DNA from 2 places in the Staphylococcus sp. 510 genome. Region 2 is predicted to be linked to the other one. Evidence: predicted binding sites of a transcription regulator. Region 2 holds the regulator's gene; the other holds the start of a gene.
What was found. The regulator NrdR, encoded in region 2, represses ribonucleotide reductase genes. The targets are predictions, from matches to a motif close to AACACNATATATNGTGTT.

Region 1: the regulator NrdR is predicted to act here: its motif matches at 3,150-3,167, upstream of nrdD (anaerobic ribonucleoside-triphosphate reductase).

Annotation. Positions count from the first base shown of each region.
Region 1 is NZ_JBXVVK010000002.1:197,430-202,266, forward strand. It holds gene cysC (adenylyl-sulfate kinase) at 1-381, shown strand, start outside; gene AC2D8K_RS02855 (ArgE/DapE family deacylase) at 558-1,781, shown strand; gene AC2D8K_RS02860 (CHAP domain-containing protein) at 2,143-2,892, shown strand; gene nrdD (anaerobic ribonucleoside-triphosphate reductase) at 3,214-4,837, shown strand, end outside.
Region 2 is NZ_JBXVVK010000001.1:397,226-402,062, reverse strand. It holds gene gap (type I glyceraldehyde-3-phosphate dehydrogenase) at 1-812, shown strand, start outside; gene nrdR (transcriptional regulator NrdR) at 1,099-1,569, shown strand; gene dnaB (replicative helicase loading/DNA remodeling protein DnaB) at 1,570-2,952, shown strand; gene dnaI (primosomal protein DnaI) at 2,953-3,873, shown strand; partial or broken gene AC2D8K_RS01875 (hypothetical protein) at 3,966-4,062, shown strand; gene thrS (threonine--tRNA ligase) at 4,242-4,837, shown strand, end outside.

The DNA of each region.
Region 1 (4,837 bases), on a different contig from region 2:
TTGGGATTTTCTCCTGAAGATAGAAAAGAGAATATTCGACGCATCGGTGAATTAGGTAAGCTAATGGTAGATTCAGGTGCAATTACAGTTACAGCTTTTATATCACCGTACAAACAAGATAGGCATAATGTTAGACAATTATTTGAGGAACAAGAATTTATCGAAGTTTATACACAATGTAGTATTGAGACTTGTGAGCAACGTGATCCTAAAGGCTTATATAAGAAGGCACGTACAGGTGAAATACCTGAATTTACAGGTATTAGTGCACCATATGAATCACCTGAAAATCCAGAGATTATCATTGATACTGAAGATAATAGTGTCGAGGCTTCAGTTAACCAAATATTAAACTATTTGAAAGAACATCGTTATATTTAAAAATACGAGGTAAAGCGTGTATTGAAACTGATTCAATTTTCATACACGCTTTATTTTTTATGGAATAAGATAGTTATCAATATGAATCGAAAATTAAATTAATGTTTGAACATCTACTGATTGTGAAATAATAAATAAGAAATAAGTAATTATACACATAAAATGAAGGTGATAACATGAGTGTCTTTTTTAAAGAGGATAAAATTCAAATATTGTCAGATATGATTGAGATCAATACTGAAAATGATAATGAACTTGAAGTATGTAAATATCTTAAATCATTATTGAGCAAATATGACATAGATTCAAAAATTCTAGAAGTGGATGATAATCGTGCTAATTTAATAGCTGAAATTGGTGATGGGTCGCCGAAGCTTGGTATCTCAGGGCATATGGATGTTGTTGATGCTGGGGATCATAATGAATGGAAGCATGATCCATTTAAATTAACAGAAGAAGATGGTAAATTGTACGGTCGAGGTACGACTGATATGAAGGGCGGTTTAGCAGCATTAGTTATTGCTATGATTGAAATTAAAGCGTCAGGTCATCTACAACAAGGTTCAATTAGATTAATGGCTACTACAGCAGAAGAAAGAGAAATGTCAGGGGCAGAGAAACTTAAAGAACAAGGCTATGTTGATGATTTAGATGGTTTAATTATTGCCGAACCGTCAGATGGCTTCGTATTTTACGCCTCAAAAGGGTCCATGGGATTAAAAGTAACATCTAAAGGCGTGCCCGCACATAGCTCATTACCATCACTGGGACATAATGCGATTAATACCCTCATTGAATTTATTCAAAAAATTAAAGAAAAGTATTATGATGATATCAAGAAAAACGAAGGAACACATGCACTTGATGTTCACCCATTTATAGATGAATTTTTTGGAGACCAAGTTGACGATAAGACGGAAGAAAAAGTTGAAGACGTAGCAGCAGGACTGGTTATTGTTAATTCGATTATACGAGGTGGAGAACAATTTAATACAGTTCCTGAAGAAGCCTATGCTGAATTTAATGTGAGAACTGTACCTGAATATGATAATCGAGCCATTGAAAAATTATTTAAAGATACGATAGAAGAGGTTGATAGTGACAGACTTTCTTTAGAAGTGACTGTCGATCATCAAACCGTATATTCTCAAAAAGATAACACGTTAGTACAAAGCTTTTTAGATTATAATAATGAATTTAAAGTATCTGGTTTAGTTGGGGCGACTGATGCAGCAGAATTATTAGTAGATAAAGATGAAGACTTTGATTTAGCTATTATTGGCCCAGGTCATATGACTATGGCACACAAAACAGATGAATATGTTTATAAATCAAGATATTTAGACTATACAGATATGTATCAACAAGTAATGTTGAATTATTTAAACAAAAGCAAATAAAGGAAAGTGAGATGAACTAAGATTATTGTGGGAATGAAATGCAATAATCTTAGTTTTTTTATGCTAAAAATTGTCAGATAAATTACATACGTAGTAATAATTAATATGAACAAAATGATTAAGTTGCATAGCTACCCTTTTGAAACCCATTACAATGATAACCCAACAATTTTACAAAAAATGTTGAATTATTATGATTCATTTACAAAATCTTAACATTGCCCACAAAATCTTGTTTGTTTGTTAGAGTGTGTCTTGTCGTTATTTAACGAAGAAAAAACTTATATGTTTATAGAAAATTGAAGGTAGCCACGAGATAGTAAACAAAAAAAGCTTTATCATTCTTAGGAGGATATTTAAAATGAAAAAAATCGCTACAGCTACAATTGCAACAGCAGGTTTCGCAACATTTGGTTTAATGCAACATGATGCAGATGCAGCAGAAAACAATAACGGATATAATCCTAATGACCCTTATTCATATGAATACACATATACGATTGATCAACAAGGTAACTACCACTATGATTGGAAAGGTAATTGGAGTCCTAGCCAACAACAAGGCAATAACAATAGTTATTCATATGGTAACCAAGCTACTCAAAACTACAATTCAAATAACGCTACAAACAATAATCAAAATACACAATCTTACACAACTGACAATACCAATAATCAAGGTGGCGGATTAGGTGCTGATTATTCAACATCAGATAAAAACATCAAAGTGACTACACAAAATGCGCCATCTTCAAATAACTCAACTGCATTTTCTGGACAATCAGGTTCTGGTTCAAATGCGTATACTGCTGGTCAATGTACTTATTATGTATATGACAAAGTTGGCGGTAAAATTGGTTCTAATTGGGGTAACGCAAGTAACTGGGCAAACGCAGCAGCACAAGATGGTTATAATGTAAGTAATTCACCTAAACAAGGTGCAATTATGCAAACATCACAAGGTGCATTTGGTCACGTTGCCTATGTTGAAAATGTAAATAGTGATGGTTCAATCAAAGTTTCAGAAATGAACTATAATGGTGGACCAGGTAACGTTTCAACTCGTACAATTTCAGCTAGCCAAGCTGGTTCATACAACTACATTTCATAATGATATATGTTTAAATGCGAACTCGAAATAATATTTAATATTATTTCGAGTTCTTTTTTTGTTTTGGATTAAATTTTTAATGTGTATGACATATTTGTCATGCTATTAAATTCGTGCATCCATGGGGTTTTATTATTATTTGACATACTTCAATTTTCAAAACAATGATTTCAAAAATTGAATGATTATTTTTATAGTTGTTCATGAATTAGTAATAAACTTATGACAGTTTAGTTAAGTCATCGATTATACATTGTAATACTATATGTTGTGTTTTAAATTTTAAATAAACACTATATATATATAGAAAAGAGTGGTAAGATGAATCAACTAGAACAATCATTGACTGGATTGATTGAGAAGGATCCAACTATCGTAAATGAGAATGCTAATAAAGATAGCAATACCTTTTCGACTATGCGTGATTTAACGGCAGGTATTGTTTCAAAATCATATGCTTTAAATTATTTATTGCCTAAACATATTGCTGAGGCGCATCAAAATGGTGACATTCACTTTCATGATTTAGATTATCATCCATTCCAACCATTAACAAATTGTTGCTTAATTGATGCAAAAAGTATGTTGAAAAATGGCTTTGAAATAGGTAATGCCAATGTAACCTCCCCAAAATCTATTCAGACAGCGTCAGCACAACTTGTGCAAATCATTGCTAATGTCTCTAGTAGTCAATACGGCGGATGTACAGTGGATCGTGTAGATGAATTGTTGAGTGAGTATGCACAACATAATGAACGACATCATCGTGAAGTAGCACAGGCCTATGTTAAAGCTGAGCAGCTAGAAACATATGTAGAGCAACAAGTTACTAAAGATATTAATGACGCCATTGAAAGTTTGGAGTATGAGATTAATACATTATATACCTCGAATGGTCAAACACCATTTGTTACATTAGGCTTTGGTTTAGGAACAGATACATTAAGCCGTAAAATACAACAGGCGATATTGAACACGAGAATTAAAGGGTTAGGTAAAGATCGTGTCACTGCCATTTTCCCTAAATTAGTATTTTCAATTAAAGATGGTATTAATTTGAAAAAAGATGATCCTAATTATGACATCAAACAACTTGCGTTAGAATGTTCAACAAAACGTATGTATCCTGATATATTAAATTACGACAAAATCGTTGAACTATTAGGCGATTTTAAAGCGCCGATGGGATGTCGATCTTTTTTACCAAGTTGGCGTAATGAACAAGGTGAAAATAATGGCCGTTGCAATTTAGGTGTTGTCACTCTCAATTTACCAAGAATCGCGCTTGAATCACAAGGTGACATGACAACGTTTTGGAAAAATTTTTATCACAAAATGACGTTGATGCACGATGCTTTAGTATATAGAATAGAGCGATTAAAAGAAGCGACAGTTAATAATGCACCTATCTTATATAAAAGCGGTGCGTTTAAATATAAACTCGATGATCATGAAGACGTAATGGCGCTATTTAAGAATAAAAGAGCTACGATTTCCATGGGATACATCGGATTATATGAAACTGCTACAGTCTTTTATGGTCCTAATTGGGAACATAATGATGAAGCCAAAGCATTTACAATTGAAATATTAAAAGAAATGCAACGTCTTCAAAAGCAATGGACAAAACAATATGACATTTGGTTCAGTATATACAGTACACCTAGTGAGTCACTGACTGATCGCTTTTGCCGTTTAGATCAAGAACGATTTGGAGATATTCCAGATATTACAAGTAAAGGTTATTATCAAAATTCATTTAATTATGATGTAAGAAAAGATATTACGCCATTTGAAAAATTAGATTTTGAAAAAGATTATCCCTATTATGCGAGTGGTGGCTTTATCCATTATTGTGAGTATCCTAAATTAAATCATAATATTAAAGCACTAGAAGCGGTATGGGATTATGCTTATGATAAGGTAGGATATTTAGGTACTAATA
Region 2 (4,837 bases):
TCAAATTAGTTTCAGATAGAAATCCAGAAAACTTACCTTGGAAAGAACTTGATATAGATGTTGTCATCGAAGCAACTGGTAAATTCAATCATGGTGATAAAGCTATTGCACATATTAATGCTGGTGCAAAAAAAGTATTATTAACAGGCCCATCTAAAGGTGGTCATGTTCAAATGATTGTGAAAGGTGTCAATGATGAAAAGCTAGATGTTAATGAATACGATATTTTCAGTAATGCATCATGCACAACTAACTGTATTGGGCCGGTTGCTAAAGTATTAAATGATGAATTTGGTATTGTGAATGGTCTGATGACTACAGTACACGCAATTACTAATGACCAAAAGAATATTGATAACCCACATAAAGATTTACGTAGAGCACGTTCATGTAATGAAAGTATAATTCCGACATCTACAGGCGCTGCGAAAGCATTAAAAGAGGTACTACCTGAAGTAGAAGGTAAATTACATGGAATGGCACTAAGAGTACCAACTAAGAATGTTTCACTTGTAGATTTAGTTGTAGATTTAGAACAAAATGTAACAGTAGAACAAATTAATGATGCATTCAAAAATGCAAATTTAGATGGTGTATTGGATGTAGAAAGCGAACCACTTGTTTCAGTAGATTTTAATACAAATCCAAATTCTGCAGTAATTGATGCACAATCTACAATGGTTATGGGTGATAAAAAAGTTAAAGTTATCGCTTGGTATGATAATGAATGGGGATATTCAAACAGAGTTGTTGAAGTAGCAGAACAAATTGGTAAATTGATAGAATCTCATAAAGCAGTAGAAGCTGTATAAAAATCATTTTTTAGCGACTGCCAATGTAACCTTTAATGCTAAAGGTTACATTGGCAGTTTTTTTGTTCTTATAAAGTGGGGGTATCAAATTTATCATAAATTAAATAGAGAAAAATTTAAATTTAACATCATTTTTGAAAATGTCACATTTTTTATTTAGGTTGTTATATTTAATGATATAAAATAGTTTACACTTTTAGTCATATAATTTAAAAGGTGCTTTCTTTTGTAACGTGCGAATTTATAGTATAATTGAGCATAATCTAAATAGAAAAGGGTGACAATCATGAAATGCCCAAAATGTAATTCAACGCATTCGAGAGTAGTAGATTCACGTCATGCAGAAGATGCAAACGCGATTCGTCGAAGAAGAGAATGTGAAAATTGTGGTACAAGATTTACAACATTTGAACATATTGAAGTGAGTCCATTAATAGTAGTGAAGAAAGATGGAACGAGAGAACAATTTTTAAGAGAAAAAATCTTGAATGGATTAGTTAGGTCATGTGAAAAACGTCCAGTGAGATACCAACAACTAGAAGATATAACAAATAAAGTGGAGTGGCAATTAAGAGATGAGGGTCATACTGAGATTTCATCTAGAGAAATCGGAGAACATGTAATGAACTTATTAATGCATGTTGATCAAGTTTCTTATGTTCGCTTTGCTTCTGTATATAAAGAGTTTAAAGATATTGATCAACTGTTGGCCTCAATGCAAGGTATTCTTAATGATAATAAACGGAGTGATTTATAAATGGGGTTAAATTCCTTTGAATTAGGGTTAAGACCACAAGATAGTTTTGAAGTGATACAAGATTTTTATTTAAACTCACAACATCTTGAAATATTAAACCGTCTGTTTACACCTTTAATTGGGCCTCAAGCAATTGGTTTATATCATTTTATGCATCAATTTTCCAATGATATTGAACAACCATTAACCCATTATGTCATTATGAATGAACTTAAAGAAAATTTAATCGACTTTAGAAATCAAATGGATTTGTTAGAAGCAATTGGTTTAATGAAATCATTTGTTAAACATGATGAGCAACAAACACATTTTATATATCAATTGATTCAGCCGCCGTCACCATCCCAATTTTTCAATGACCCTATGTTATCTGTATTTTTATATAGTGAAGTTGATAAAAAAAGATACCAAGTACTAAAGAAACATTTTGAACAAACTTTTAGAGATTTAACGCAGTATCAACAAACAACGAGAAAGTTTACAGATGTCTTTAAAGTACCCAATAGAATATTAGATATCGACACACAAGATATACCTAAAGCGAGTGAGTATCAAGGACTTGATTTGTCTAATGAATCTTTTGATTTTGATATGTTGAAACAGATGTTACATAACCACTTCATTTCAAATGAAATCGTGACAAAAGACGCTAAAAGTCTTATTATTCAACTTGCAACTTTATATGGTTTAACGGCTGACGCGATGAAACATATTATATTGAATTCAATTACTAGTGCTCAACAATTATCTTTTGAAGAGATGCGTAAACAAGCGCGTTCATATTATTTAATAGAACATGAAAACCAATTACCTAAATTAGAATTGAATAAAAGCATTAAACAAAGTGAAAATTCGAACCAATCTAATGAAAACCCTAATCCTGAAAATGATACGGAACAATGGCTTCAATTGTTAGAACAGACGAGTCCAATTGATATGTTAGCCTCATGGTCTGAATCAGAACCAACATTGTCTCAAAAGAATATGATTGAAGAATTAATTCATAGAGAAAAAATGAACTTTGGGGTTATTAACATCTTATTACAATTTGTTATGCTCAAAGAAGATATGAAATTACCAAAATCATATATTTTTGAAATTGCTTCGAATTGGAAGAAGAAAGGGATTACTACGGCTAAACAAGCTTATGAATATGCCTTGAAAGTTAATCAACCTAAACCATCTTATGAGAATAAATCGCAACCTTATCAAGGTTATAATCGTAAAAGTAAATTGGTTTCTAGAGAGAAAACACCTAAATGGTTAGAAGAAAGAGATAATCCGAATGCTACAGAACTTTCAAAAGATGAAAAGGATGAACAATTTGAAAAGGATAGACAAGCATTCTTAGAACAATTAAATAAAGATTGGGAGGAGGATTAGATGGAAAGCTTTAAGAATATTGTAGGTTCAAATAAAGATTTCGAAAAGAGAATTGCTAAAATACGTCAGCAGGTTGTTAATGATCCTGATGTTAAGCAATTTTTAAATGAACATCAATCAGAATTAACTAATGCCATGATTGATGAAGATTTAAACGTTCTACAAGAATATAAAGATCAACAAAAGCACTATGATGGGCATCATTATAATGAATGTCCTAATTTTGTTAAAGGCCATATACCAGAATTATATATCGAAAATGAACGTATTAAAATCCGCTATTTGCCATGCCCATGTAAAGTGAAATATGATGAAGAAAGACTTAATTCTCAATTGATTACATCACATCATATGCAGAGAGATACTTTAAATGCAAAGATTAAAGATATTTATACAACTGGACGTAATCGATTGGATATTGCAATGCAAGTTAATGATATATGCAAAAAGTTAATAAATGGTGAGAATGTCAAAGGGCTATATCTGTATGGACCTTTTGGCACTGGAAAGTCATTTATTTTAGGTGCCATAGCAAATCAACTCAAAGCTAAAAAAGTGCCATCTACTATAGTTTATCTTCCCGAATACATTCGCACATTAAAAGGTGGTTTCAAGGACGGGAGTTACGAAAGAAAATTACAAAGAATTCGAGAAGCTAACATTTTAATGCTAGATGATATTGGTGCAGAAGAAGTAACGCCATGGGTTAGAGATGAAGTTATTGGCCCATTATTGCATTATAGAATGGTTCATGAATTACCCACTTTCTTTACTTCTAATTTAAGTTATGATGAATTAGAACACCATTTATCAATGACACGTGAGGGTTCAGAAAAAACGAAAGCAGCTCGAATTATTGAACGTATTAAGACGTTATCCACACCTTATTTCTTAAAAGGTGAAAACTTTAGAAACAATTGATATTTTCATAAAATGTTGTATAATAGAATCAAATCTAAATCGTTGAAACTGTTGAAGACATGATAATTTAATCACTGTTACACAGAAAGCCGTTGTTTGATGAGAATATGGCTAATAAATTAAATTATTACTACTTTAATGCATGGTATTTGTAATGAATACTCGGCTCAAGACCGTTATCTTATGTAGAGAAGACGTTAAAATTGCTCGTTTTTAATCGAGTATTGTTTTAACGCTTAACTAGGGTGGTACCACGACAATCTCGTCCCTGATTTAGGGATGGGATTTTTTTATTTTCTCTATAGTTTTACATTGATTTATTTCAATAAGTCAACGATATGATTTTTTATAATTTAGGAGGTTATAGTATGGATCAAATTAATATTCAATTTCCAGATGGTAATTCAAAGGCATTTGATAAAGGCACTACTACTGAAGATATAGCTCAATCAATCAGTCCAGGTCTACGAAAAAAAGCTGTAGCAGGTAAATTTAATGGACAAATGGTAGATTTAACACGACCGTTAGAAGAAGATGGTGAGATTGAAATTGTTACACCAGGCAGTGATGAAGCATTGGAAGTATTGCGTCATTCAACTGCTCATTTGATGGCTCAAGCATTAAAACGTTTATACGGGGATGTTAAATTTGGTGTAGGTCCTGTCATTGAAGGCGGCTTCTACTATGATTTCGATACAGATGAAAAAATTTCATCAGATGACTTTGAAAAAATTGAAAAAACAATGAAAAAAATTGTCGATGAGAATCATAAAATCGAAAGAAAAGTAGTCACTAGGGATGAAGCTAAAGCATTCTTCAAAGATGATCCATACAAATTAGAATTAATTGATGCAATACCTGAAGATGAAAATGTAACGCTATATAGTCAAGGAGAATTCACTGATTTATGTAGAGGTGTTCATGTACCATCTACGTCTAAAATTAAAGAATTTAAATTATTATC